One region of the Bifidobacterium sp. KRGSERBCFTRI genome, then DNA from elsewhere that is predicted to be linked to it. Evidence: riboswitches for the same ligand, from Rfam matches in the RefSeq annotation. Region 1 holds a riboswitch; the other holds the start of a gene.

Region 1 (15,327 bases):
ACCAGCGCCGCCACAGCCAATCCATAGCCTTTCATATGGTAGATTTTCGTGCGACGCATGCTGAACCATCCGAAGAGCGCCGGCAGCACCGGTAACGGGAGAATCAGCGCGAACACGAACGCGATGATGGCGCCCGGATCCCAGTGCCCATACAGCGGATTCTGATTGGGGTCGTCCGGGTTCATCTGGTTCATGCTGTTGATGAAGCTTGGGTCGTTCAGATTGAATGGCGGCTGGTTTCGTCCTCCATTGCCCTGACGTCCGGAACCGGGCTGGTTCTGGGTCTGGTACGGCAGTCCGGCCTGCTGTCCGTAGGCATTCTGTTGGGACGGCTGGCCATACTCGTTCCCCCGCTGGGCCTGGGCTCGCGCAGCGGCTGCCCCCAAAGCATCGTCAGTGTCCGGATGCCCGTAGATATACGGATCATAGGTGGCAGGGAACTGGCTGTCCAAAGCGCCGTACTCCAGGCCATTGGAGGAACCGACGCTCGGCGGGTCGTCGTCGAAACGCCCATCGAGCACCAGCCCCCTCACATCGTCCTGTGCGGCATCCGGATTGATTGCATGGCGTTCGCCGTGGGCGGTCGGAGCAGCATGATGCTGGTCGTTCGGCTCGTTCGGAACACCGTTGGAGGTGTCATGCTGCTCTTGTTCGCTCATTTCCCTACCTCATTTCATATGCTGGGATGCCTGCCGACGCTAAGCACGCAACTGCGCACCAAGTGTAGCCGTCTTCTCAACAATACGCTGTCGGATTTCCTCACTGTCTTGCGACGTGAGCGTGCGATCCGGTGCACGGAATGTGACGGCATAGGCCAGTGACTTCTTGCCGTCCCCCACCTGATCGCCCGTGTACACATCGAAGAGCTCGATGGATTCCAGCACATCGCCCGCCGCCTGACGAATCGTCTCGGTGAGTTCGTGCGCCGTGACCGAGGTCGGCACCGTGAACGCCAAATCCTGCTTGACCGGCGGGAAGGTGGAGATCGGCTTCGCCTGAACCGGCTTGTTGCTCAGAGTGGAGAACAGAGCGGTCAGATCGATTTCGAATGCGGCGCTATGGCGTGGGAAACCGAGTGCATCGTCCACCTTCGGGTGAAGCTCACCTACAACACCGACCGGGGTGTCGCCGGACATGATGCGCGCGACGCGACCCGGATGCCATTGGGCACCTGCCTTGTCACCGTCCGACTGGTCGAGCACGATCTTCGCACCCAAACGATCGGCGATGCGATGCACAGCCTCGACGGCATCCGTCCAATCCACAGGACGCTTGTCGCCCAACCATCCATCGTCCTCGGCATTGCCGGTGAGAATGGCCGCAACGTGCAGCGGCTGCTCGGGCAACCCTGCATCAAGAGCCGAGAGCTGATCGTCGCTGGGGCGCTGTGCGCCGGGGAGAGCCGGAACGGCAGGAGCTTCAGGATCTGCCAGATATACATGCCCAAGTTCATAGCAACAGATGTTCTCGAGACCGCGGTGCAGGTTTCGTTGCACCGTAGTCGCCAGCGTGAGCAGAACCTGCCGACGCAGGAACGGGCGATCGCCTGCGAGGGGATTGACTATCTCGACGCTCACCTTTTCGACCTCTTCCGAGTCGATCTGGAAGTTCTTGAAGTCCGCTTTGCCCACGAACGGATAGCTGAGCACTTCCACCAGACCATATTCGGCAAGCTCGTCGGCCACCTGACGCTTGTGCAGCTGATCGTCGGTGAGTCCGACATGGCCTTCCACCGGGGCATGCGGGACTCGTACAGGAATACGGTCGTACCCATAGATACGGGCCACTTCCTCCACCAGATCGCAGGCTGCGGTGAGATCGGGGCGCCAACTGGGGGCCGTCACCGAGAATTCGCCATTGCCACCTCCGGCGACACTGCATCCGATATCGGTGAGGATATCGCTGATCTTGTTGATGTCAAGATCGAGCGAGGTCAGTCGCTTCACCTCTCCGGCCTTGAAGGCGATCGGATGGCCACGCTTGACGTTGTTCACGTCTCGCGGGGTGTCGCTGGCCTTCGCGTCACCGTATTTGGTGAGCAAGTCGACGGCCATCTGAGCCGCAGCGGGTTGGATCTGGGTGTCCACCCCGCGTTCAAAGCGGCGGGAGGCTTCTGAGGGAATCTTATGGCGGCGTGCAGAGCGTGCCACGGTGATCGGGTCGAAATGCGCTGCCTCAAGCAGAATGTTCGTGGTCTCGTCCGTCACCTCGCCATATTCTCCACCCATGACACCGGCGATGCCGAGAATGCGCGATCCCTGCTCACCATTCGGGGAATCGGTGATGAGCAGATCCTCGGGATCTAGGTCATGCTTCTTGCCATCCAATGTGACCAGCGTCTCACCAGCCTTGGCGCGACGCACGACGATCGGCCCGCTGATCTTGTCGAGGTCGTACGCATGCATGGGCTGCCCCAGATCGAGCATGACGTAGTTCGTCACATCGACCGGCAGGCTCAACGAACGCATCCCCGCTCGCGACAGACGGTGACGCATCCAATTCGGCGTCGGGCTGCCCGGCTTGTAGTCATGAACCGCACGAACATAGAAACGGTCGCATCCGACCACACCATGGATCGGATTGTCGTCATCGATGATCACATCGATGTCGTGCGTCTGACCGTTCTGGTCCTCAAGTTGTGGCGCACGCTCTTCAAAGGCGGCCACCGGATCGGTGAACTCCGCCCCGGTGGAGTTGTGGAACTCGCGTGCGATGCCGCGATACGAGAAGGCATAGCCGCGGTCGGGGGTCACATTGATCTCAAGAATCGGCTCGTCGAGATGCAGCAGGTGCATGGCATCGTCGCCAGGTTGCAACGCCTCGTATTCCTCAGGCGTGAAGCCATAATCGCGCAGCAGTATGATGCCGTCATGGCTGTCGCCCAAACCAAGCTCACGTTCCGAAGCGCACATGCCGTCGGAGATATGCCCATAGGTCTTGCGTGGCTCAATCTTGAAATTACCTGGCAGCACTGCGCCAGGCAGTGTGACGACGACCTTCTCGCCGGCCTTCATGTTCGGCGCGCCGCAGATGATGCCACGTGGCACCTTATTGCCATGCTCGTCGACGTCGTTGTATTCCTCCCCGACATCCACATGGCACCAGTTGATGACCTTGCCGTTCTTCTGCGGTTCAGGGGTGGCGTCCACCACATAGCCGACGACGATGGGACCCGTCACGTTGCTGGTGTGGATCTCCTCCTCCTCAAGGCCGACCCGCACCAGGTCACGGGCGAGTTCCTCATAGGTCTCGTTCTCCGGCACGGCCACATGCTCACGCAGCCAGCCCATATCTACCATTGGCATATTCTCACTCCCCCATCACGAACTGTTCACTGAAACGCACATCACCCTCGACGAGATCGTGCATATCGTTGATGTCATGGCGCAGCAGCAACGTGCGCTCCACGCCCACACCGAAAGCGAATCCGGTATATATGTCCGGGTCGATGCCGGCTGAACGCAGCACATTCGGGTTGACCATGCCGCAGCCGCCCCATTCGATCCACCCGGGGCCGCCCTTCTTGTCGGGGAACCACAGATCGAGTTCGGCGCTCGGCTCGGTGAATGGGAAGTAGCTCGGGCGCAGGCGGCTCTTGGCCTCCGGACCGAACATCGCGACGGCGAGCTTGTCGAGCACGCCCTTGAGATCTGCCATGGTGAGGTTCTTGTCCACCGCCAGCGCCTCGACCTGATGGAACACCGGGGTGTGCGTGGCATCGAGTTCATCCGTGCGGAACACTCGTCCCGGGCATGCGATGTACAGCGGCACGCCATGGGAGATCAGCCCGCGCACCTGATCCGACGACGTCTGCGTGCGCAGCACCATGTTGGAGCCGACAAAACCGGCGGCATCCTTGGACTGGTTGCCCTTCACATAGAAGGTGTCCTGCATCTGGCGCGCCGGATGGTCCGGACCGAAGTTCAGCGCATCGAAGTCGAACCATTCGGTCTCCACCTCAGGGCCGTCCGAAATCTGCCATCCCATGCCCACGAAGAAGTCCTCGACGTCCTCCATGAGCTTGGGCAGCGGATGGCGGGCACCAAGCGGCTTGCGGCGAATCGGCAACGTCATGTCGACGGTTTCAGCGGCCAGCTCGGCAGCCTCCTGGGCCGCCTTCACGCTGGCCTCCTTCGTGCCATAGGCACGGCCGAAATCGGCACGCAGCTTGCCCATGACCTTGCCGGCTTCCTTCTTCTCGTTCTTCGCCAACGAGCCGATCGCCTTGCTGGCCCTCGTCATCGCGGAATTTGCACCCGCGTACTTCGCTTTGATGGCTTTCAGTTCCTCCATCGTGGAGGCCTGTTGTATCGCGGCGATGCCTTCGGCGATGTCTTTGGACACCGCATCGGCGTCGAATACTATGCCTTCTGCCACAAGAACCCTTTCCTACATCGTGCACACATATGCAAAACCCTGTTGCGACAATAGAGAAAGTCGCATCATTCCAACGGTTTACCGACTTCCCATTGTTTCAATACGACTCGACATGGCCAACGTGGTGAGCATCACCGCCGCACTGGTTCCCAGATTGAGCGATTCGGCTTTCCCGTAGATCGGAATGGAGACGCTCATCGCGCATTCGTCAAGCAGTTCCGTGGTGAGGCCACGGGCCTCATTGCCGAACAACACGGCCTTGGACCCCTCGACCAACTCTCTGTTGCGCAGCAGATCCGGCAGACTCACCGGAGGCTTGCCCTCGGTGCCGTACACGTCTGCGGCCAGCACGGTGGTATCGCGCTCCCTGCACAGGTCGAAGAACGCCCGCTCATCCATAGCAAGCACCGGCAGATGGAACAACGAGCCGGTGGTGGCACGAATCACTTTCGGATTGAATATGTCCACGCAATCGCCCACCAGAACGACGGCGTCACAACCAGCGGCGTCGGCACTGCGGATCACGGTGCCTGCATTGCCGGGGTCGCGCATCTGCCAGAATGCGGCAAGGAACGGATGGGGAGTCTGCGGAACCCGTCCAAGCAGGTCACGGCAGGAATTCAGGTCGGCAACCGCAAACACCCCCTGGGCATCATGGGAAACCCTGTGCTCCACCTCCTGCGTCATCTTGTGCACATGGATCCGCTCCTCCATCGCCTCACCGGCAAGCTTGCCCAACGCGGTCGAGGCGATCGGGGAATCCGGATCCGCCCCATCGGTGCGCACATAGACATCTTGAATGATCTGTGGCTGCCATGTGAGCGCCTCGCGAACGCACTGCGGCCCTTCGATGAGGAACTTCCCCGCCTTCTGACGGTGCTTTCGGTTGGTGAGTTCGGATATGCGACGGATACGTTCCGCCTTGGTGTTCGTGAGTACCTGCTGATCTATGGGCATACCGCCAGCGTAGCGCGCGGTGCCCATTTTCAGAAAGCTCCCAGTAAACATACGGGAAGATGCCAGCGCGTTTGCCGCTCCTCACAACCCGCACCGGATACGCTATGGGCAAATGCACACCATTCCGATATTTGTGTTTTGCATAAGGAGAGTCATGTTCATTGTGCACAACGCCATACGGAATCTATGGCGCAACAAAGGACGCAGTGTGCTGATCATCATCGTGGCGACGATCATCGCCGCCGCTTCGACGATCGGCTTCGCCATTGTTCAGGCGGCACAACGCGCCCGTGCCTCTGCGTTGGAGAACACGACGATCGGCGCGCAGATCTCGCTGGACCGAAACAAGATCATGCAATCCGCGAACTCCTCCGGGCAGAAGCCTGATATGGGCAGTTTCGGCAAGGCCACGTAGGAGAAGCAACTCACGCTCGGCGACTATGAACAGTACGCGAAATCCGAGTACGGCGTGAGCAGCTCGTATTACATCGAGACGAGTTCCGCAGCTGCAGTGGACGGAGGAATCGAAGCGGTCGACACGAACAACGGTTCCTCGCAGGAATCCTCAGACAACGCCAATTCAAGAACCGATACCGGGACCGCAGGAGCCGGAACCGAGGGCGCCATGCCGAATGACATGCCGCGGGACATGGGCGGTCAGAACGGCGGCCCGGCCATGACCACAGGCGACTTCTCGTTGGTGGGCTTCTCCAGCGACGAGGCACTGGTGAACGCACCGAACGGCTCGTTCACCATGAACTCCGGCAAAGCGTTCGATTATGATGCTTCCGACGGAAATCCTGTGCTCGTCTCGAAGACGCTTGCCGACGCGAACAATCTCAAGGTTGGCAGCACGTTCAAACTCGCCAACATCTCCGATTCGAAGAAGACCTACACGTTCACCGTGGCGGGCATCTATTCGAACACGCAGGAATCGAACATGCCGATGGGCGGCCCCATGGCGTCGAGCGCGAATGACGCCGCCAACGCAATCTATATGTCCGCCGCCACACTCGGCAAGATCGGTCTCGACAGCACGAAAACCCTGAGCATCACCGATTCGAAGGGCAATACGCGTGAGACCTCCGCCGCACAGTTGAGCTTCACATACGTCTTCGACGGCAAGGCGGACTACGACAGATTCACCGAGGATGTGAGGAAAGCGGGACTCTCGGACGACTACACCGTCTCATCGATGGACGTCGAACAGTACGGGCAGTCACTCGTGCCCATCGACAATCTTTCCAAATTCGCAAGGACGATGCTCATCGTCGTGCTTTCAGTGGGTGCGGTTGTACTGGTGATCCTCACGATCTTCAACATTCGCGAGCGCAAATACGAGATCGGCGTGCTCACCGCCATCGGCGTGAAGAAGTGGAAGGTGGCCGCACAGTTCGCAGTCGAGCTGCTCACCGTTGTACTCATCGGACTCATCGTCGGAACCGGAATAGGGGCGGCGACCTCCGTGCCGGTATCGGATGCGCTGCTCTCCTCGCAGGTGGCTTCGCAACAATCACAGCAGGAATCCCGGCGAGCACAGTTCGGACGCGATATGCAAGGTGCCCCCGGCGCAGCACCGGACGGCAACGCTCAGTCCGCGAAACCGAATACCGACAATACCCAGGGCGAATCCGCGGTACCGAACGAGGGGAAGCAGCCTCAAAGCGGCATGCCGCAAGGCCTGCAGCACGCATCGAATGCGATTAAACAGGTGAATGCGACGGTGAGCTGGGCGACCATCGGATGGATGTTGCTCATCGGATCGGCGCTCACGCTTCTCGCTTCCCTCACCGCGGCGATATTCGTGATGCGCTACGAGCCACTGCAGATTCTCGCAGACCGTTCATGAACGGGAATCCCCACACACCTAACAGAATGGAACATCGATGACCATGCATACCGAAACCGAAACACCCACCACACATAGCGCCATGGCGGACGGCGAGACGTCCGTGCCGATTCTGCAGCTCAAGGATGTGAGCTATGCCTACGCCAAAGGAGGACGCAATGTGCTCTCCGACATCAATTACACCTTCCCCAGCGGGTCGGTGACTGCGATCGTCGGCCCGTCAGGCGCCGGCAAAACCACGCTGCTGTCGCTCATCAGCGGATTGACCACACCCACCGGCGGCGAGGTGCTGTTCGAGGGGCACAATCTGGCGAAGATGGACCGGTACTGCTACCGCAGCCGCGACATCGGCGTGATCTTCCAGAGTTTCAATCTGCTGCCCGGCCTCACCGTGCTTGAGAATATCATGCTCACGATGGACGCGAGCGGCAAGAGATTCGACAGGCCGAAGCGCGACATTGCACTCGATCTGCTCAAGCAGGTGCATTTGCCCGAACGGTATGCAAACGAGCGCATCCTGCATCTGTCGGGTGGCGAACAGCAGCGCGTGGCAATTGCCCGCGCATTGAGCACGAACCCGCAAGTGGTGATCGCCGACGAGCCGACCGGCAATCTCGACCCTGCCACGCAGGACGACATCATGCGCATCTTTATTGAACTCGCGCATGAGCAGAACAAATGCGTGATCATCGTGACGCATTCACCCCAGATTGCCGAACGATCCGACCGCGTATTCCAATTGAGCAAGCGTGATTGAGATCTGAAATATGCGAAGACCGCACGACATGCGCCGCGCGGTCTTTGCCTACTCCCTGCGGAATCGCGAGAATAGCAGTGCGTCAATTCCCCATGAAGCTGAAGGTGCCGGCGAATGCCGCACTTGCTAATGCAATGACTGGGATGAGCAGGCATCCGGCAAGGAACCAATAGTCGCGGGCATGCACATGGCTCATGCGCGCATGGCTTCGTGGTGCGGTGCCGCCGAACCCGCGCGCCTGCATCGCAACCGCCAGGGTGGTGGAACGGCGAATCGAGAGCACAAGCAATGCGAAGGATTGCGGGAAGAACGATGCCACCGCACTGTCGTCGCCGAGACCTCGCGAACGGCGGGAGGCGGTGAGCGCGGTCCAGTCGTCCTGCAGCACCGAGAACAGTCTCATGCCCGCCAAACCGCCATATACGAAACGGTCCGGCAGATGCAGGATCTGGCTGAAGCCATCCGCCAGATCGGTCGCATCGATGCCGAGCACCGCGATGATGGCCGGAATACCTATCGCGAGAATGCGCAGCGCAGTGGCCAACGCAAGCTCGGCGGATCGGTCGGTGATGTTCACCCACCCCCATTGCCACCAGGTGTCGCCGCCGGACTTGCCATACAGCAGCACGGCAAGGGCCGAGCCGGGCGCACCGATGAAGATGGGCCAGGTGGAACGCACGATGCGCCACGGCGTGAAGCCGATGGCCATGAGCACCACGAACTCCAAGCCGAGCGCCACGCTTGCCGAAACCCAGTCCAGACTGGCCAGCAACGGCAGCGAGGCGAGGAATGCTCCAAACAGGCGGTATACGGGATTGATTGAGGCAAGGAACCGCGAACGGCTCGCCGGTTTGGCCTCCTCCACACGCTCGTTCACTTGGCTGACCGGCACAAGTGTGGTATCCACCGCATCCTGGGGCGATGCCAGACGAGCGGCGATGGTCGCAGCAACGTCGTCGCCAAGGCCCTGCGGATTGCGGGTCGGCACGAGCTCCACCACCCGTGCGCCCAATGCGGTGACGAGCTCACGGTCGTGGGTGACGACGACGATGCTCACGCCGTCGGAACGCAAATCGTGGATCAGCCGCACAATCTGCATCCAGGTACGTCTGTCCTGTCCGAAGGTCGGTTCGTCGAACAGCAGCACCTTCGGTGCGGAGGCGAGTGCGGAGGCGACGGTGAGTCTGCGTTTCTCGCCACCGGACAACGTGTACGGGTTGACGTGCGCGTATTGGTCGAGATGGAATCTCCTGAGCAGGTCCATGCCCCGTGCGCGCGCCTGCTCCTCAGCCATTCCCGTGCGCAGTGGGCCGAGCATGACCTCGTCGAGCACGCTCGAACAGGCGAATTGGTGCTCGGGGTTCTGGAACACGTAGGATATGCGCGAGGCAAGCTGACGTGACGTCCAGTCGATGGGCCACACCTTGTCGAGTTCGCCTGCGAGCCCGTCATGGGCGATGACCTCACCCTCCACCGGTTTGAGCAATCCCGCCAGCGTGAGCGACAACGTGGATTTCCCTGCCCCATTCGCCCCCACGAGTGCGGTGATCTGACCTGGGTGGAAGTCCAGGTTAATGTGTTCGGCGATGGCGTTGCCGTCACGTCCGATGCCGAGCTCCTTCGTGGAGAGCAGCACTTCGGGCAGACCTGTCTGTGGAGCATATTCGGGCTCATCCACCGTGTGGATGCGCGTGATCTCGTCCTCTGCTGTACGATACCGCTCCGGCACCCAGATTCCGAGTTCGTTGAAGTCGATGTCGGTGTTGTGGAACACCTCGTCAGGTGTGCCATCCGCCACGACCACGGTGTTTCGGAAGTTCGTGCGGGCGATCTCGCTCTCCTCGCCGCTGTTGCCGACCTGCCGGGTGTCGTCGGTGCGCTCGAGACCGAGCACCACCACACGGTCGATCATGTCGATCCACCGGTCGGCGCGGTGCTCCACAAGCACCATCGTCGCATGCGTCTGCCGGAGCACGTCATCCACCGCGCCGACCACCTGCACCACGCCATCGGGATCGAGATTGGCTGTTGGTTCGTCGAGCAGCAGCACCTCCGGGCGCATGGCGAGTGCACCGGCGAGGGCGAGCCTTTGCATTTGGCCGCCCGACAGGTGCATGACCGAACGGTCGAGCTGTACACCGGCCAGACCAACGGCATTGAGGGCCTCATCTACACGTTGCCATGCGAGATCACGCGGCACGTTGAGATTCTCCGGCCCGAACACCACGTTATCCCCCAGTCGTTGGAAGATCGCCTGTGCATCCGGATCCTGCAGCACCAGCCCGACCTTGCCGCGCGCGGCATGCACCTCGATGCCACCAACTCGGATGGCCCCCTCGGTGATGCCGCCGTCGGCGTCCTCCACTGCAACCGGAGGCTCTCCCTCCGCCGCATTGTTCACTCGGGATGCGTCGGTCTGCCCGGTCTCGTCACCGAGCAGACCGGCAGCCCCCTCGAGAATGGTGGATTTGCCTATGCCGGAAGCTCCAAGGAGCAGCACATGCTCACCGGCATGAATCTTGAGATCCAGGCCGCGCACCGCGAAATGCTTGCGCGAGGCATGACGGTAGCCCCAATGGTCGAATTGCAGGGCGATGCCCGTCGTGGGTTCCACGCAGGCGGATTTCACAGTGGTCATAACGTGCTTTCCGGTATTCCTCAGAGTTGTGGTGCTGAGCTCAATGCTTGGCGCCGCGCACGGCACGGCCCGATGCGAACTGGTCGAGCGCTCCGGTTCTGGCGATGCCAAGATACAGGTACCACATGACCACGCCGGCGACGAGCGCGCCGGAAAGCACGGTGGTGATCAAATACACGACGCCGTAGGAGCCGCCCAGATCGATGGCCTGCAGGTGGGTGAAGAACGAATACCCCCAGCAACCCACGCCGCTCAACGCGCCGGAGAGCACGGTGACGCCGAGGTTCCATTTTTTGTAGGCGAAGACGGCGAACGCAATCTCAGCGAACAGACCCTGAACCAATGCGATGAGGAAGGTTTCGACACCTCCCCACATGTTGCCCATGAGTGCCTCGAGCACGCCGGCGACGATCTCCGCATAGAGCGCGGCGCCCGGCTTGCGCACGATGATTGCGGCGAGCGGTCCGGCGAACAGCCACAGACCGTTGAAAATACCGGCGAGCCCGGGCACCACGCCTTCGAGCAGCGACCACGGTGCCGCTGTGGCGAATGCCACGAACCAATAGATGAGCGCGGAAGCCACGCCGATGACCGAGGCGACAGCGATATCGACCACACGCCATTTGAGGACCGGTTTCGCTTCGATGACAGAAGCTGACATGATGTGTGCCTTTCTCAATTCCCTATTTGAATACAGGCACGGGTGTAGAGCGACGTCCGTGCGCCGGCATTGCCCGGATTCACGTTCAATCGGTCGAGGTTACCCTCTCTCAGCCGGTGCTTTGCACCAGCTCCCGTGTCGATGCCGAGTCTAATGCACACCGCTGACCGACGCCGCACGTTCCCTCACAATGTGGGCGCACAGCCTGGGTGCGATGCGACTACCGTCATCTCATTCAGCGTCGCTTGAACAAGAGGAACAATTGCGATTGGCGCGCCGTCATCTCCATGGCGATGGCGCCGACGAACGTTCCGGAGCACATGGCCAATGGCGCCCGGCAGGAGGCGAGCATCACCGACGCAACGTCACCAATGGCCATGCGCGCACAATACGCACAAATCAACGCGCATGCGCTCAATGCTCCCAATCCGGCCCAGACGAGCACCTCCGTGCAGATGCCGAGCAGCAGCGCCGGCTTCGACTCCCCGAATGCAGCGCGGCGGCGTATTCCAGTCGCCGTACACGCACCGCAAGCACACCGATGACCACGCCGATGAGTATGGACAGGTAGGGAATCCAATGTGTCACACGCCCCATATACGTGGCATATGGGTCGTAATGCGAGTCAAATCCCTTGTCGAGGGAGGTCACGCCAGCCTGCCCCGACCCCTCGCCTACCCCCAGCGTGGAATACAGCAGGTTGCTCGCCGCCCCAGACCGAGGCCATTGCCTCACCCAGCATTCGTTGTACGTACCCTGAGATGCCGCACGGGGCACCAAGAACGTATAGGCAAACCGTGTATCACGCCCATCATTGGGCCATGAATAGATCCCAGCAACCATCGCCTCGCCATGGCTCGTACTCAGCGTCGAACCGATTGTCAATCCAAAATCGCGCGCCACTTCCGTGGGCACCCATATGCCCGACATGTCGATTGAGTCAGTGGTGGTTCCATTCGAGGCGACCAGCGACAACATGCCTGGCGTGACCTCATACGATTGCAATGCGTTGTTCGGTGTCGACAATGCAGTGATCTCGCCGCCGGCACGCATGGCGCCAGCCTGCGTAATTGCACCGTCGGTGGTTCGCGTCAATCGGTCGCAGGCGCTGCCGTCGACAGTTCCGCCGATCACCGAATCCACATCGGCCACGGCACGCACCCGCGTCAGCGACTCACACTCCATGGCCACCACAGTGTAGGCCTCATAGCCGCCCAGCAGCACCCCGCCCAGCAGCACTACGAGGAACAGCGCGAGGGCATGCGCCGTACCGCTGCCGATGTTGCGTATCGCCTCCGAGAATATTGACCTGAGCCCCATGCCGACTCTCCCTCGTCCTCCGCGGGCGCATAGCAAGCCAGATCTATTACGCGCGCAGGCGTCCCTCGTGTCGGGGTCATGCGTCGCCACCAGCACGATCATGCCCTGGTTCGCGAGGTTGCCAAGCACATGGCTCACCGAATGCGCGGTCCTCGTGTCGAGCTGAGCTGTGGGCTCGTCCACGAGCAGCATGTCGGGTCTCGAGCATACGGCCCGCGCCAGCATGAGACGCTGTGCCTCGCCGCCCGACAATTCGCTGAACCGACGGTCTGCCGCATAATCCAAATCGAACAACCTCATGGCTTCCAATGCCTGCGGTTGTGTCTGCCGCCGGTCCATGCCCTTTGGCGAGCAGCGGGAACACCACGTGATCGAGCGCGGTGCGTTGCGCCACACCCACCGGGTTCTGGAACACCCAGCCGGTTCTTGCGATGCCCTCGCGTTCCACGCTGCCTGCATATGGTTTCTCCCAGCCCGCCAGAATCGACAGCAACGTGGACTTCCCACAACCGGACGGCCCGCAGATTGCGGCTGTCGTTCCCGGTTCCACACTGAAATCAAGATGCTCGAACAATAGATCGGTGCCTGGAAATCTATGACCCAGATCATGCACCACCAGTCTCATCACATTCACCTCCCCACGTTCACGAGCAGCGCAGGGTACCCAGGCGCGGTCCAATCAGCACGCGATCGACGCCCTCTCCTCCACCACTCGACGGCTGCACCAGCGACGCACCGAGTTCACTGGTGATGATGCGCACCGGTACGACATGGGGATTGTCGAACGTGCCGGTGGCGATGCATGCCGAGGTCCCATTGATGCCGAACACCGAACCGACCGGCACGCGTAGGGTCTGGATCGCCTTGTTGAGCGTGAGCTGGGTCCATGCCGGCGGCGCGTTCCTCAGCGCTCTTGCCTTGGTAACCTTCGGTGGCTGCAATCCGCTGCAGCAGTTCGCCGTCCGTGATGTCGGTGGTACCGGGCGCCAACGGGGCAGCCACGCCGAATACCGTGAGCGGGCGCCCTTCATCGGAAGGTTTGCCACCGCGGATCGCCAGTCTCACTAGCCCTCCCGGCACGGTGCCCAACGGCGCTCCCGCCTGCACCGCGCTGCCCCGAGTGGCGCTCCACCCCTGCACCTTCACCGAATCCGGGGGAATCCACATCGTGTCCGACAGCCGCAGGTTCATGTCGTCTTCGCCAGCGCCATCCGAATTTCCGGCGTCCACCATGAGCTGGCGCCAGCCATTGCCGGTGTTCCGGTTGTATTCACCGGATTGCGGCACGCTGTCGTATCCGAGCCGTGACAGTTCGTCGTTGAGCGAGCGCACATCCTCGCCGCGGTCGCCCACCTTGAGGTCGCGGTAGAGCGGTGTTGCGGTGTGCAGAGCGACTACCGTGCGGTCGTTCACCTGATAGGCGCGAGACCCGGAGCGCAGCTCGCCGGCCATCCAGTTCTCGGTCACGGTTCCGGTGGCATTACCGGGCAGCTGCCGGTCGGCCGCGATGGTGGGCACCACATTCACCTGTTGCGTGCCGGAATACTCCTGCGAGCTTGCAGGCGCCGATTCGACGGTATGAGGCATACCGAGCATCGTGGGAGCCCGATCGGGCAGCCAGAGCGCGCATGCCCCCTGTCGTGAGCGCGGCCGCGGTGATGGCGGCGAGCAGCACCCATACCACTGCGGTACTGCGACCGCGGGTCTGTTCGCGGCGTGGCCTTGTCCCCTTCTGCTTCATGTTTCCTCACATCCTCGTCGATATGGCCTGATTTCAGCCTTACATGGTTTGTCTCCGTTTCGCAACCTGTCTACACGTTTTGTTGATGTGGTTTCGAATGCGGCGCACCACTATCCTCCTAAGACGCGCCACGGCGTTTCTCAACAAAACACGCAGATTGTGGCACGCATATCGGGTGCTTCATGGTGGAGAGACTTAGGATGGGCATTTGCTTGTTCTGACACGTATCAAAGCGTTGCGATAGACATCTTTACCACCTTGGGAAGCCGAACATCGGCCATAGTTGATGCATCGTGTTTGGCTTTCCGTTCTGCAAAGGGGCATGAATGAAGAGAACACGCAGCATACCATCTTTGATCGCCGTCATCGCATGTGTCCTGAGCATATCAGCCTGCTCGGGGAATGTCTCCAAGACCGACGACAGCATGGCGGGGGCCGACACGGGCAAGTTCGCAAGTAGTACAACAGATTTTATCGACTCAATGTTGAACAATAGACAGTATGGCGAATCTCAGAAGAAAGTGCTGCGCACCGCGTTGCAACATGATGGGAAGATCCCGTATGCGGCATACAGCACGGCGTGGGAATCCTATAGGCAATGCCTAATGGAGCGGGGTACACCAAGCCGCCGCAGAACCAGAGCAACGGAGTATATTTCGCACCCATCTGCGTTTCCTCCGAAGGCCTGTCTGACGCGCAGAGCCGGAAATTGGACGAGGACATAGACGAATGCAAGGATCTGCATGTTTCTGCCATAGACCTGGGGCATCAAACCCAGCTGGGCAATCCCGAATTCTACGGAGATCCGGAGGTGGCGCTGATCGATTGCCTCCACCGCGGGAATCTGATGCCCAAGGATTACACGATCAACAAGTATTGGCTGCAATTCGAGGCGTATATGAACGGCACCAAGGCAGGTAGCGTGCCTGACGATTGGTTCAGCTTCGATTTGAATGACAGCGCCATGCTCACCTGCCTTGCATCGGACAAATCCCCGCTGCTGCAGACCAGATTGGAGGCTTGGAAG
Region 2 (15,327 bases), 860 kb from region 1:
GCCGGTCGAGCCGATGAACGCCACCGTCTGACCCTTCTTCGCCTTGAAATTGACGCCTTCGAGCATGGCGTGACGCGAGTCGGGGTAGGCGAAGCTCACATTGCGGAATTCGATTTCGCCTTCCTCGCCCGGCTTGCCCGCGTCCTGCGTGCCGTCGGTGACCATCGGCTCGGTGTCGATGACTTCGAGCACGCGCTGCGCGGACACGTCGGCGCGCGGCCAGAGCACGAACACCATGCTCAGCAGCAGGAAGCTCATGATGACCTGGATGGAGTAGCTGGAGAACACCACCATGTTGGAGAAGGTGGTGAGCTTGTCGACGGCTTCGGCAGCGTCGATGAGGTACGCGCCGATCCAGTAGACGGCGAGCATCAGGCCGTTCATGATGGTGTTCATCAACGGCATCATGATGGCCATGGCACGGTTGGTGAACAGCTGGGTTTCGGTGAGTTCCTTGTTGGCTTCGGTGAACTTGGCTTCCTGATAGTCCTCGGCGTTGTACGCGCGCACCACGCGCAGGCCGGTGAGGTTCTCGCGCGCCACGAGGTTGATGTTGTCGGTCAGGCGCTGCATGGCCTTGAACTTCGGCATGACGAAGTGCATGAGCACGGCGATGACCACCAGCAGGATGGCCACGGCGATGCCGGTTGCGAGCGTCCAATCGAAGCCCTTTCCTGCGATCTTGCACACGGCCCACACGGCCATGATCGGCGCTTTGACGATCATCATGAGGCCCATGGTGATGAACATCTGGATCTGCGTGATGTCGTTCGTGGAGCGGGTGATGAGCGACGCGGTGGAGAAACGGTTCATTTCCGCCGGTCCGAAGCTTTCCACCTTGTTGAATTCAAGCGAACGCAGGCGCTGGCTGAACGAGGCGCCCACGCGCGCGGCGATGAAGCCGGTGACGACGGCGCAGGCCGCCGATCCGAGCGAGACGAGCAGCATTTTGCCGCCGGCCACCCAGATGTCGTGCATTTCGCTGCCGGGGGTTTCGACGAGCTGCGTGATGTCGGCCATGTAGTCCGGCAGGGTCAGGTCAAGCCAGATCTGACCGACGATGCTGACCAGCGCGACGAGCATCTGACCGATCTCCGCTTTGGAGAGGTATCGTACGATGCGAAGCATGCTTGGTTCCTTCTCTTGTTTTGTGTTTTGCTTGTTTTCTTACGATTAGTTTTTGCGATTTTTCGCGGTTTTTGCGATTACTGGATTGCGATTACTTACACTGTGAATTATTTACAGCGTAAGATACTACGCGTCTTCCTGTGCGTTTCCTGAGAACGCGGCTTTGACCTCGTCCGCCGTGGGGCGCGGTTTGCCGGGCATGCACAGCGACATGTACGTGGTGAATTCCTCGGTGAGCTCAACGAATTCGCGCGCGCGTCGCTCCCCCATTTGCGAGAAGATCCAGCAGATCGCCTCGCGCATGCTTTCGCGCTGACGTTCGGCGCGCTCCCTGCCGGCTTCGGTAAGGTTCACGTGCACCACACGGCGATCGTCAGGGTCGGATTCGCGCGTGATCTGGCCTTTTTTCTCCAGTGCGGACAACAGTGCAGACACGCGTCCGGTGGTGGTTTTCATTGAAGAGGCGAGCTGCGATGGCGTCAGCGGGCCTTTCCTATAGAGTTCCTGCACGGCGAAGGGTTCGCCCTTCGCGCCTTTCACCATCTCCTGCTGCATGCGCGAGCGTTTGTCCCATGTGTTGGTCGCCAATTCGTGGAACAGTTCCTCTTCAAAGCCCACGCGGCACCTCCTTCCGTCGCAATCGCCGTCATAATATCTTACAGTGTAAACATTTTACAGTGTAAGTTATTCCCAGGGCGATTTTGCAGCGAGCAAGCTACAGAAGGCACGAAAAAGGCCGCGGCCCGAATCGCGATTATTGTGCGGAATCGGGCGCGGCCAATCGTACGTATTGCGCGGAATTCAGCCGCGACGGGCGTCGACGGAGGCGTTCAGCATCGCCAGCTCATCCTGCGTGAGCGTCAGTTCGGTGGCGGCGAAGGAATCGTTGATTTCCTGCGGATTGCGGGCGCTGGGGATGGTGAACAACCGCTCGTAGCGGCTCAGTTCCCAGGCGAGCACCACGCGCTGGTAGGAGCAGCCGTGGTTGCCGGCGACCGTGCGGAACGGGTCGTACGCGCGCTGGTCGAACGCGTCGAGGAAGCCGCCGAGGGGGCTCCAGCACACGAACGCGAGTCCAAGTTCCGCGCAGTGCTCCATCGTATGCTCAGGGTCGGGGTGCGAGGGCGAGAACTGGTTCTGCACGGCGATCAGCTTGTCGCCGAGAATCTCGCGGGCGATGTCGATCTGCGCGTTGTCCACGCGGGAAATGCCCGCGTACCGGATCACGCCCTCGTTAAGCAGCTGCTTCAGCGCGCCGACCTGGTCCTCATAAGCCACTTCCGGGTCCGGTCCGTGCGAATACAACAGGTCGAGCGTATCGACGCCCAAGTGCAGCGCGGATTCCTTGGCGTCACGAATCATGGTTTCGGGGCGCGAATCCGCCATCCACCCGTATTGACTGCCCGCCGCCTGCAAATGCTGGCGTTCCCCGCCAGGCCGACGACTGCAGCCCTCGGAATCCCGCCCCTGAGTGTCCGATTCTGGCGAATCGGACACAGGAGCAACAAAAGCGGGGATCTCCATGGTGCGTCGATAGCCAGTTTTCGTGGCGACCAGCACTTCATCTCGGGGGCCATTCCACGAAGCGAGCGCATCACGCACCAACTTTTCGCCGTACCCCAAATCTTTCGCAGTGCCAGTGCCAGGCTCGCTCGGCAGATAATACGACCAAGCCGTATCCAAATAGCGAACACCCGCGTCCAAACCGGCATGAATCGTACGAATCGCAGTATCGCGATCCGGACGCCCCTCAATCGCCAAAGCCATCGTTCCCATGCCGAGCCGAGGAATCGTAAATCCTGCCAACTCACCGTTCATCATCATCTTCCCCTTCCTTGCAAGCACGCAGCCGATTCGCACATGTTCACATCAAGACTAACCCAACGTGAACCGGCGCAAGCTTGTCGGGCGCCTGCGCGAAGATAAAGGCACAACCGAACGGGAGCCGAAAGGCTGAGAGGGAGCTCATACAGCTTCGACCGAGGACTTGATGCGGGTAATGCCGCCGTAAGGAGACGGGTTGTTCGCGCCGCAAGGCGTATCTCATCTTCCGTTCGCGATAACCGAATATCGCGTGATTAGGGTCACGGAGGGGCGCACCACCTCATAGGGTACGGTTCCTTCGGCGACCCTTTTTTCGTACCAACCGTGAATGTCCGATTCACCGGAAGCAGACGCTCGGAAGCCCACAAAGCAGTTCTGAACGTCCGTTTCGGCGGGAACGGCACTCGTGGGGCCTGACATACAGAAGGGAACCGAAATGATCATCAACGGCAAGGAAGAGGACGTCGCCACGCCGATCACCGTGGCCGAACTAGTGGAGCAGCGCGGTCTGCGCGCCGACCGCGTGGCCGTGGAGCTCAACGGCGAGATCGTGCCGCGCGCCCAGCGTGCGCAGACGCAGCTCAAGGGCACCGACACGTTGGAAATCGTCACGTTCGTGCAGGGCGGCTGAGCACAGCAGCGAAACAAACCATACGAACGGAAACGAGAATACGAGAACAACCATGACTTTTGAACCATCCGCATCGCAGGCGCAGATCGACGCCCGCCAGCACGCTTTCGACAACCAGCCCGACCCGGCCACCTTGGTCAGCCGCGAGGAGATCCGCGCAGCCCTGCTCGACCGTCACACGGCCGCCACACAGGACAAGCTCGACGCGGCGCACGTGGCCATCTGCGGCTGCGGCGGCCTCGGCTCCACCATCGCGGTGGCGCTGACCCGCATCGGCGTCGGCCACCTGCACTTGATCGACTTCGACCGCGTGGATATGACGAACCTGAATCGCCAGCAGTATTTCCTGAAGGACCTCGGCCAGTACAAGACGGAGGCGCTGCGCAGCAATCTGCGCCAAATCAACCCGTTCACGGACATCACCATCGACACCGTCAAGGTGACCGACGAGAACGTGCCGACGCTGTTCGAAAACGAGGACATCATCTGCGAGGCGTTCGACGTGCCGGAAAACAAGACGATGCTCGTCAACGCGGTGCTGGAGAATCTGCCGGGCAAGAAGCTCGTCAGCGCGTCCGGCATGGCCGGCTTCCGCAGCTCCAACCTGGTGAGCACGCGTCGCGTTTCGAAGAACTTCTACTTCTGTGGCGATGGCGAGACGGCTCCGGTACCGGGTGCCGGCCTGATGGCGCCGCGCGTGGGCGTGGTCGCCTGCCACGAAGCGAACATGATCACGCGACTGATCCTCGGCGAGGAAGACGCCTGACGCACTGCTACGTTACTCCACTGCCGTAATCGAAATTTTTATTGCGATTACAAACGCACGTTGCACACAACACAACAGCGACGCAACGGCAACACAACAGCAGCACAGCAATCGCAACAACAACAAACACCCCAACGAAAGGAACCGACGATGAGCACCGAAAACACCATCACCACCGCAGCCGCCGACGTCGCGGCCGCACCGAACGCCACGCTCGACGAGCTGGTCGGCACCACCACGAACACGGCGATCCTGCCGGAGCCGGACGCTCATGCGTACGACGAGATCGCCACCGGCGACGCCGACCCGCTGATCCTCGGCGGGCACAAGTTCACGAGCCGTTTCATCCTCGGTTCCGGCCGTTACGACCTGAACCTCATCAAGGCGACCATCGAGAACGCGGGCACGCAGATCGTCACCATGGCGCTGCGCCGCTGCCGCACCACCGAAAACAACCTGCTCGACTACATTCCGAAGGGCATCACCATGCTGCCGAACACGTCCGGCGCACGCAATGCAGAGGAAGCGGTGCGTATTGCCCGTCTCGCGCGCGAAGTGTGCCAGACGGACTTCGTGAAGGTGGAGATCGAGCATGAGGCGAAGTATCTGCTGCCCGACAATGAGGAAACCATCAAAGCCACGAAACAGCTGGCAAAAGAAGGCTTCGTGGTCATGCCGTACATGTTCCCCGATCCGATTGCGGCGAAGCGTCTTGAAGACGCAGGTGCGGCTTGCGTGATGCCGCTTGGCGCGATGATCGGCTCGAATAAGGGTCTGCGTGCACGCGATTTCATTGAAGTGATTATCAAGAATTCCAATGTTCCGGTGATTATCGACGCTGGTATTGGCCGTCCGAGCCAGGCTGCGGAAGCCATGGAAATGGGCGCGGACGCGGTGATGGCATACACGGCCATCGCTTCCGCCGGCAATATTCCGCTGATGGCACGCGCGTTCAAGAAGGCGATCGAAGCTGGTCGTGAAGCGTATTTGTCTGGCTTGGGCAAGGTTACGGAAGATCATGCCGTGCCGTCCAGCCCAACGAACGAGGCCGACTACATCGGCTGATTCGCGTCGGTTTCGTACGATTCGTGCACTAACGTTTCGCACTGTTTTATTGCGATTACACGACGAGGGTCGGTGGAGACGCACATTTTCGCAAGGTTTCCACCGACCCTCTTTCGTCAGATGCGCGGCACGTAGCGCAACACGCGCATGCCACGCATACCGCAGCGACAGGCAATACGTCTACTTCCCTAGAGCCGCCTTCAGGTCGCGGTTCTGGAACCGCTCGTGCAGCAGGCAGTAGCCACCGAACACGACAAACCAGACCAGGCCGGCGACTGCGGAACCGAGCGTGTCGGAAGACAGGAACAACGTGACATACACGACCACGTAGAACGCGACCGCAATCCAATCGCACACCTGCCAGGCCGGCATCACGAAGCCGTCCGGCAGAAAGTCGGCGCTTTGACGGTAGCGGCGGTGAGCAAGCATCGTCAGAATGTAAATGAAGATCACGACGGCGCTGGCGGCCGAGGCGAACAGCACGAACGCGCCGGAAACGCCCGGAATCGCGTTGATCAGCGGGGAGAACAGGATCATGCAGCCGGACACGATAATCGCCTTCGCCGGAACCTTGCGGTCCGACACTTCGCCGAGACGCTGCATGGCGGGCGATTCGGAATCCTGCGCGAGCTGGTACAGATGGCGTCCAGCCGAGTAGATCAGCGAGTTAAGCGCTGACGCGGCTGCGGTGATCACCACGAAGAACACGAGCGCGGCAGCCCAGTCGAGGCCCGCGTACTTAAACACCATGATGAACGGGGAGCCGAACGAGCCGTCCGCGTTCTGGTGGAAGTTGCGCCACGGCACGATCGCCATGATGGCCACGAGCGCGCCCACGTAGAAGATGAGGATGCGCATGATCAGCTCGTTGACGGCTTTCGGCAGCACTTTGCGCGGGTTCTGGGTTTCGGACACGGTCACACCCACGAATTCGATGAGCTGGTAGGCGAAGAACACCATCTGGAAGCTCATGAAGAAGTTCATCCAGCCGTTCGGCGCGAGCTGGAAGCCGTCGGCAATGTTCGTAAGGCTCACAGTGGCACCGGAAACCGTGCCGTCCACGCCTTCGATATGCGTGGCCGGGTAGCTGAAACCGAGGAACAGCATCACCACGGCGGTGACAATCAGACCCACAATCAGCGTGATTTTGATCATGGAGAACCAGAATTCCGCCTCGCCGAACACTTTCACGGCAATGAGATTGATGCCGGTGAGCGCCACAAGGAAGCACAGTTCGATAAGCCATTTCCACGCGTTGAGGTCAATGCCGAACGTGCCGAAGAACGTGACGAAATAGGTGCTGACGGCCGTGATTTCGGTCATGCCGGTCAGGATGAGCACAATCCAGTACGTCCAGCCGGCGAATTTGCCCCACGCGCGGCCGAGGTAGCGGGTGATGAAGTTGATGAAGGTGTGCTGGCTTGGGTCGCTGTACATCATTTCGCCGATGGCGCGCATGAGCAGGAACATGATGAGGCCCACGCCGATGTACACGAAGATGATGCTTGGTCCGGTCAGCGCAATCGATTTGCCGGAGCCGAGGAACAGGCCAGTGCCGATGGTTCCGCCGATGGCGATGAATTGGACATGGCGATTTTTCAGGCCGCGTTCCATGTCGTTGTCTTTGTCGAGGCTTTCGACGGATTTGATATGCGATTGTGTGCTTTGCGCGTTCTGCGTTGCGTCAGACGCGTCGGCAGCTTGCGTGTTTGTGCCGGCCTTCCCGGTATTCGTATTCCCTAAAGTCATAATGGTCACACCCTACCGCGGGAACCGCCCAATGCGCCCGCTTTTGTCTGACAGATGACGCTTGCCGGCTCTGTTGGGAGGAACAGAAGCCGGCATGATGAAGAATGAGCGGGCTAGGCGGTCAGCTCGTCGAGTTTGGCGCGGAGGTCTTCGTTTTCGCGCTGCACCTCGTCGATGCGGCGGGCCTGCTGTCCGATGATGCTGATGGCGGTTTCGGAGTCGAGCCCACCGGCAGGCTACTGCCGTACAGGTGACCCGCGCCGGACGCAAGCGTCAGCTCGGACGTGCCGTGGTAAACCGGCAGGTTCACGGAAATCTTCGGAATACGGATGGCCCCCATCACGCCATCGCCGGAGTCGAGCAGGCTTTGATATTCCGTGTCTTTGGCGCTGGCGGAGTCGCTGGAGTTGTCTGAGCCGTCGGCGCTGGCGTTGTTGGCTGCATTCTGCGGATCGTCATACAGTTCGGCGAGCGGATCCTTCGCCTCGCCAATCACCGGCTGCCCCGACTTGGCAAGTCGCTTGTTGTACTCCCTGGCCGCGGCGAACGCCTCATCGGCCTGCGGGTATGGCCAGCCCGCCACGCGCTTTTCGGAACGCGCCGACGTGCTCGCCAGCTCGCGCGCCGAACGGTATTGCAACACTCTCGGAAACATGCCAATGCCGAGCGCGGTAAGAATCAGCACCGCCGCAAGCACGCGCATGGCAATGGACTTGTTGCGATCCGCGCGACGCTCGCGCATCGCTTCGGACGCGTCGGTCGCCTCCGCGAAAGTCGGGAGGGTGTAGGTGCAGGTGTTGCGCGTGGTGTCGTGCGGACCGCGCGAGCCGTCGTTGCCATCGTGCGAATCGCCATAAAAATCGTCGGCGCGTAAGTCCTTAATTTGCTGCGGACCGTCGCTTCTCGACCCGCCGCGCGCTCCCATGCGGAAAAACTGCCATCAGTCTTGCCCCCTTGAACTGCCAGCCATAGGGAACATTATATTGCACTCCGCCCGCGTGCCTTCTTCCCTGACGATTCCGATAATGTCGGTCGAACTTGGACGGTCTCCGGCCACAGCTCTGAGCGAACCACGTTTTACGCAAATCATGGGTTAGGACTTACGCAAATCGTGGGTTAGGTTTTATGCAAATCGCGGGTTAGCCCCAGCAAAACCCTTGCAGGAGGCCGAAATTGGCATTTTTGCCAAGAGCATCTCTAACCGAGTCTATCCATGGTCAAACTGATGGGTCTATCTGGCTTATAGATGGCGGATTTGGGGCTTTGCGGAAAGGTATTTCGCTTATAGATGGCGGGCGCTAGACGAGAATAGGCGGTTCGGGGGTATGATTTATACCCCCGAACTGGCAAATGGGGCGAACCACCCGTCATCTATAAGCTAGATAGCATTTGGCGGGCGGGCGGTGCGCGCGGCGGACGAGAACCGGGGGTTGGCCGCCTCGCAAACGCGACCGACCCCCTTAATGTCGTGAAACGTGCTATATGTGGCAGATTCGCCCTTCACAAGAAAACGATTTGCGTTATGTGTGGCAGGTCCCTTGAGCAAATCCAGACCTAGGGGGGGTAGGAATCATGCCCCCTAGGTCGGTTTCCCCGAAGAAACCTGCCACAGATAGCGGAAATCACATTCTTCAACCTCCGGTCACAATGGCTCACTAGGCTCGACGGTATGACGCAAGAGCTTGTTTCCCTGACTATCATCATGGCGGTGGCGGCCGTCAGCCCGATTGTGGCGCAGCTGATTCCGGGAAGATTCATTCCACAAACCGTACTGCTGCTCGCCGCCGGAGCCACGCTCGGCCCGTACGGACTAGGCATAATCGAAGTGAACGACGCCGTGAAACTCTTGAACGAGCTCGGCATGGCGTTCCTGTTCCTGCTCGCCGGCTACGAAATCGACCCCAAACGACTCGCCGGACATCAAGGCAAAGTCGGACTGCTTACATGGGGAATCACGCTAGGCCTCGCCTGGCTGGTCGTGACATTCCTTCCGTTCTTCACCAAGCAAGGCATCAACGGCATCGCCACGGTAATCGCACTTACCACCACCGCTCTCGGCACGCTCATGCCGATTCTCAAGGAACGCAACCTCGAAGGCACCCCCATCGGCGACGCCATCATCTCGTACGGAACGTGGGGCGAACTCGGCCCAATCCTCGCCATGGCCATCCTGCTATCCACCCGAACCGGCTGGCAGACCATGCTCGTGCTCGGCGCGTTCCTCGCCATCTGCCTACTGTGCGCGATGCTACCTACGAAAGCACTGAAAACCGGCCATCGCCTGTACCGTTTCCTTACGGAAAACGCGAACACGTCATCGCAAACGCTCATGCGACTGACCACATTCCTGCTCATCTTCCTTGTCACCATTTCCGCACTGTTCGAACTTGACGCGGTGCTCGGCGCGTTCGCCGCAGGCTTCATCCTGCGTTACATCATCCCCGACGGCAGCAAGTCGCTGGAAATGAAACTGGAAGGCGTCGGCTACGGCTTCCTTATTCCTGTGTTCTTCGTGGTGTCAGGCGCCGCGATCAACGTGCGCGCCGTGGCAGGACGGCCCGCACTGCTCGTCGCGTTCATCGTCATGCTCATGCTGATTCGCGCGGTGCCCGTATATCTTGCGCTATCGCTCGACAAACGCAAGAATCCGCTGTCATCGCATCACCGCGTCACCGTAGCCCTGTATTGCACGACCGCGCTGCCGATCATCGTCGCCGTCACGTCGCTGGCGGTGAAGGTCGGCACCATGCAAAGCGACACCGCGTCGACACTGGTCGCAGCCGGCGCGATCACGGTGTTCCTGATGCCGCTGCTCGGCTCGATCACATATCAGGTGGCCGACGTACATCCGGTCACCGCGGTTCGGGAGATCGCGCACACGCCATCCGATTGGCGGACGATCGTACGCGAACATGCGCAGGTACGCGCGCTGCTGCACCATCAGGACCGGCTCAAGCGTATGGCGGAGACGTTGGAATCGCTGGAAAAGCAGGAGGGGCTGAACGGTTTGGACAGCCGTCGCGCCGAACTTGTGGAACGTGCGCGCCTCGAAATCGACCGCCAACTCAAGGAACTCGGCCTGAACCCGCAGCTCACCACCCAACTCCCCCACAACTACCGCTACCCGAAGAACTGAGAGGGCTTCGGAGGAGCGCTACTCCACGGACTTGAGGGAGCTGATGGGGTCGATGCGGTCGAGGACGGGGTTGACGAACAGCTGCACGAGCAGCGCGAAGGCCATGGTCGCCACGGCCGCGATCACGTAGCTCAGCGGCTTGACCTCCACCTCGAAATACAACGAGGGCATGTTGAGCGCCATCGTCAGCATGCCGCCGACGAGCCGGCCGAGCGGCAGACCCAGTATCACGCCCATGACGGTGAGGATCATCATCTCACGGTTCACGTAATGGTGCACTTCGCGGTCGAAGAAGCCAAGCACCTTGAGCGTGGCCATCTCGCGCACGCGTTCTGACACGTTCGTGTTGGCGAGCGTGAACAGCACCACAAGCGCCAGACCGCCGGCGAGCGCCACGATCAGCGCCACCACCGCGCCCATGAGGTCGAATTTGAAGCTGTCGGCCATATGCGCGCAACTTACGGCCTTCATCACCGAACTGTCCTCTTCGAGCGATTCCGCATAGTCGGTTTGCGAAGTGTCGGAGCCGGAAAGCTTGGCGAGCATGGCGTTCCACGTCAGAGCCTCGGAATCCTCGGAACTCTTGGAATTCTTGGTGTTCTTCGCGTCTTTCGAGTCGAAAAGCTTGGCGTAGTAGGTTTCGCTTACATACACATCCGAGCCGATGAGGTTGCGATTCACCGCGCTCACCTTCGCCGTCGCCTGCACGCCGTCACCGTTGGTCAGTCGCACCTTGGAACCGGCCTTGACGCCCAGCGCGCTTGCCGCCGATTGCGCGACGATCACGCCATCGTCATCGAGTTTCAGCGAACCGGTTTTGCCGACGCCGGACGTGCCCAGTATGCCGGACGAGACCGGCTGCAACGTGACCATTTCGCCCAAATCGGACAGATGCTTTTCCGGCACCGCGACCAGCTGGATGCTTTCGCTGCCGCTGCTGCCGGCCTTGCCGCTGTCACCGTCGCCACTGCCCGCAACCGTCAAATCGCCCGACTCTATGCGCACGTCAAGCGATGACGTGACGCGCCCGTCTGACGCGACTTTCGTGCGCATCGCCGACGCGCCCGAATCGTCGGAAACCACCATCAGGTCGTACTGGTAGATGTCGCGGTATTGCTTGATGCCGAGGTCTGCGACGGTGTCGTTGATGGCCAGGCCGCAGACGATCAGCGCGGTGCAGCCGGCCACACCGCCGACCGTCATGATGAGGCGCGACTTGAAGCGGAAGATGTTGCGCGCGGTCACTTTGCCGAGGAAGCCCATGCGATTCCAGACCGGCCGAATCCGTTCCAGCAGAATGCGCGAGCCGGCGCGCGGCGCTTTCGGACGCAGCAGCGAGGCGGGCGTCTGCCTCATTTCCTGCACGCACGCGTAGATGGTGGCGGCGAGCACGCCGACCACGAACAGCGCGATGCCGAGCGAGCCGTACAGCCAGTCGTATTCCAATCGCAGACCGGGCATCACATACATGCCTTGCAATACGACCAGCAGGAACGCAGGAATGCCAAGGAAGCCGGCGATCAGGCCGAGGCCGCCGCCGATGAGGCAGGCGAGCAACGCGAACAGCAGGTAGCGCAACGCGACCGCCAGCCGCCCGTAGCCGAGCCCCACGTACGTGCCGATGAGCGAGCGGTCCTCTTCGACCATGCGCGCCATGGCGGTCAGGCTCATCATCACGGCCACCAGCAGGAACACAATCGGGAACGCGTTGCCGAGCGACTGGATGGAGTCGAGGTCGGATTTGAGCGCGCTGAACCCGCCGAGCGACTGCCGGTCCTGCACATACCAGCGCACTTGCGGAATGCTGGTTTTCAGCTCGTTTTCCTTGGTTTTCAGCGTATGTTCGGTACTTGCCTTCTGCTCGTTCAATTGCGATTGCGCCTGGTCGAGCTGCTGCTTGGCTTGCGTCAGTTCGGGACTAGCGGCGATGATGGTTTCACGCATTGTTTCACGCGTGGTTTCGTCAAGTTGGGGGGTAGTTGCACCTGCGGCCGCCGCCGCACCTGCGTTCGCGCCGTTTGCCGCAGCTCCCGCAGCTGCCGCGCCCGCCTGCATGCTGACAATCTGGTCGACCTGCTGGTTGAATTGCTGCCGATTCGCGTCGATTTGCGACTGCGCGTCCGCGAACTTCTTGTCGGCTTCCGCACGCGCGTCGGCGATCTTCTTGTTGCCCGCGTCGAGCAGTTCCTGCCGACGGGCCTTCTGGCGGTCGGTTTTCACGGTGCCGTCGATGCGGTCGGTCACCTGCTTGACGGTGTTTTCGTACGATTCGTCGAACGTGCTTTCGGCGGCCGCACCCTTGACGAGCAGCGTGGCGGACGTGTAGAGGGTGCCGGTCACGCCATCGGACGGCGCGAAGAACGTGTAGTCGGTGGTGGCGGTGGAACGGAACGAGGTCATGGCGGAGTAGCCGTCCGGGTTGCTCAGGTTCTGCGGATCGAGCACCACGCCCACGATGGTGAGCTTGGTCGGGAAGCTCGGCGCCTCGTCCGTGCCGTTCGTTTCATTCGTGCCGTCCGCACCGTTCGTATCGTTCGTATCGGAAGTATCGGAGGAAGCCGATTCGGGGGTTACGGTGAGGCGGCTGCCGATACGCTTGCCCGAATCGCGAATAAATTTCCTGGTTACCGCGATTTCGCCGGCTTTCTTCGGCATGCGCCCTTCCTGCAAGTATGGCTGGTCAATGCCGTTCGTGCCGATTTCCTGCATGGTCGCCGACTTGCGGCCGTCCAAATCGAACGTCACTTCCTGCGACCGTTCCGCCTGCACTTTCGCAACACCGTTCACCTTGCGCAACGCGGCGATATCGCCGTTCGACAGGCCCGCAGTGGACAGCACCTGGACGTCGTGCAGGCCCTGCGCGTCGAAAAAGCGATCGGTGCTGCGGAACGCGTCACGGCAGCCCGCGTAAATGCCGGTGAGCACGGCCACACCGAGCAACGTGATCATGGCGATGGAAATGAATCTTTTCCACGAATGCGCCCACATTCGCAGCATGTCCTTGACGAATGCCATGTCGACCTCCGTTCGTAGCCCCTCATTCCATTGAACACCATGAAGCTTGGAAAGACGCGCCAAACCGCACATCCGCAACACGTGTCCAAATCGCGCGTTCGAATCGCACAGCAATCGCGCGAATCGAACTTCTAAACCAAACAACCCGTTAAGCAAACCAGACATTCCGGAACGAACAAACCAACACTTTGCCCGCCGCTTCCCGCTACAATCGGAAACGTTCCCTCACAAAGGGCGAATCGCAAAAAAGCAAGCAAAACAAGCACATGCAAGCGTGCAACAGCACGCAACGCAAGCAGCGAGCGCAACGCACAACGCGCAATCGCAAGGAAACAGAGAAGAGGAAATCTCCATGAGCGACGTCACCGCCGCAAAGAAGCCGCGTGGAACCGACGACGTGCCGGTTCCGCCGACGCTCCGTAAATCGTTGAAAAACCGCCATATCCAGCTCATCGCGCTGGGTGGCGCCATCGGCACCGGCCTGTTCTACGGCTCCAGCGAATCCATCCAGCTGGCCGGCCCGTCCATTCTGCTCGCCTACCTCGTCGGCGGTCTCGCGATCTTCATGATCGTGCGCGCTCTGAGCGAGATGGCGGTCGAGGATCCGAAGGCTGGCGCGTTCAGCTACTACGCGACGCGCTACTGGTCACGGCGAGCGGGCTTCATTTCCGGCTGGAACTACTGGTTCAACTACGTGCTGGTGGCCATGGTGGAGCTTGCCGTGGTCGGCTCGTTCGTGAACTACTGGTTCCCGAACATTCCGAAGTGGGTGTCGGCGGCGGTGTTCCTCGTGGCCATCGCGGCGCTGAATCTCATGGGCGTGAACAAGTTCGGCGAATTCGAATTCTGGTTCGCCATCATCAAGATCGTGGCCGTGCTGGCCATGATTCTCGGCGGCCTGTATGTCGTGATCGCCAACGTGCCGACCGCTTCGGGCATTCGCGCGAGCTTCGCCAACTGGTTCACCGTGGACGGCGGATTCCTGCCGCACGGCCTGATGACCCGCAACGCCGACGGCACGTGGACCGGCCTGCTGATGGCGCTCGTCGTGGTGATGTTCAGCTTCGGCGGCACCGAACTCATCGGCATCACCGCCGGCGAAACCGAGAATCCGCGCACCACCATTCCGAAGGCCACGAACGGCATCATCTGGCGTATTCTCGTCTTCTACATCTGCGCGCTCGGCGTGATCATGGCGGTGATTCCGTGGAGCAAAATCGACGGCGATTCCAGCCCGTTCGTGCAGATCTTCGATTCCGTCGGCGTGCACGCGGCCGCCGGCATCCTCAATTTCGTGTGCCTGACCGCCGTGATGAGCGTCTACAATTCCGGCCTGTACGCCAACTCCCGCATGCTGTATTCGCTGGCAAAGCAGGGCAACGCGCCGGCTTACCTGGGTAAGCTCAGCAAGAAAGGCGTGCCGGTCGGGGGTGTTATCACTTCCGCGATAATTATTGCGATTGCCGTTGTCGTCGTGTTCGTATGGCCGGAATTCGCGTTCAATTATCTGATGTCGATCGCCACTATCGCGGCTGCGATCAACTGGATCATGATTATGATTACGGAGATTAAGTTCCGTCGCATGGTTGCGGCTGGCGATGGCCCGGCCGAACTTAAGGGGCTGAAGGGCAAGGAAGCGCTCGACAAGATCGCGTTCAAGCTGCCGTTCGCCAATGTGACGCCGTATGTGGTAATCGCGTTCATGCTGCTGGTTGTGGTGCTCATGTGCTTCTCCGCAAGCTATCGCATCGCCGTGATCGCCGGCGTCATCTGGCTGGCGGTGCTGTTCGCCGCCGCCCAGCTTGCGCTTGGCAAGTCCGGCAGCGAGCGTGGCGAGGACGCGGCGGTGATTGTCGACGCGGCTGCTGCAACCGCTGAGTAATCGCAAGAAACACAAAACGGCCTCCTCTTCCGGCTTTTGTTACCCGAATCGGCTGGTTACGGTAACAAAAGCCGGATGGGAATGCCGTTTTTGCGATTAGACGGGGCGATTAGACCGGCGCGACCAGACCG

What was found. A riboswitch is a leader RNA that binds a small molecule or an ion and turns the genes downstream of it on or off. The one in region 1 is predicted to bind thiamine pyrophosphate.
Region 2: another riboswitch for thiamine pyrophosphate. It lies ahead of thiS (sulfur carrier protein ThiS); the one in region 1 lies ahead of OGI63_RS05180 (ECF transporter S component).

What each region holds. Positions count from the first base shown of each region.
Region 1 covers NZ_CP109653.1:1,230,861-1,246,187, reverse strand. Annotated here, with positions in the region: gene OGI63_RS05220 (DUF4190 domain-containing protein) at 1-659, opposite strand, end outside; gene pheT (phenylalanine--tRNA ligase subunit beta) at 699-3,305, opposite strand; gene pheS (phenylalanine--tRNA ligase subunit alpha) at 3,310-4,377, opposite strand; gene OGI63_RS05205 (TrmH family RNA methyltransferase) at 4,456-5,361, opposite strand; gene OGI63_RS05200 (hypothetical protein) at 5,489-5,749, shown strand; gene OGI63_RS05195 (ABC transporter permease) at 5,804-7,183, shown strand; gene OGI63_RS05190 (ABC transporter ATP-binding protein) at 7,221-7,940, shown strand; gene OGI63_RS05185 (ATP-binding cassette domain-containing protein) at 8,023-10,578, opposite strand; gene OGI63_RS05180 (ECF transporter S component) at 10,619-11,239, opposite strand; TPP riboswitch at 11,277-11,386, opposite strand; gene OGI63_RS05175 (hypothetical protein) at 11,475-11,618, opposite strand; gene OGI63_RS05170 (ATP-binding cassette domain-containing protein) at 11,654-12,898, opposite strand; partial or broken gene OGI63_RS05165 (ATP-binding cassette domain-containing protein) at 13,044-13,184, opposite strand; gene OGI63_RS05160 (peptidoglycan-binding domain-containing protein) at 13,301-14,146, opposite strand; gene OGI63_RS05155 (hypothetical protein) at 14,899-15,327, shown strand, end outside.
Region 2 covers NZ_CP109653.1:368,274-383,600, reverse strand. Annotated here, with positions in the region: gene OGI63_RS01550 (ABC transporter ATP-binding protein) at 1-1,128, opposite strand, end outside; gene OGI63_RS01545 (MarR family winged helix-turn-helix transcriptional regulator) at 1,255-1,746, opposite strand; gene OGI63_RS01540 (aldo/keto reductase) at 1,930-2,952, opposite strand; TPP riboswitch at 3,057-3,160, shown strand; gene thiS (sulfur carrier protein ThiS) at 3,389-3,583, shown strand; gene thiF (sulfur carrier protein ThiS adenylyltransferase ThiF) at 3,636-4,349, shown strand; gene OGI63_RS01525 (thiazole synthase) at 4,500-5,414, shown strand; gene OGI63_RS01520 (amino acid permease) at 5,595-7,163, opposite strand; partial or broken gene OGI63_RS01515 (class C sortase) at 7,387-7,905, opposite strand; gene OGI63_RS01510 (cation:proton antiporter) at 8,833-10,299, shown strand; gene OGI63_RS01505 (ABC transporter permease) at 10,318-13,314, opposite strand; gene OGI63_RS01500 (amino acid permease) at 13,667-15,196, shown strand.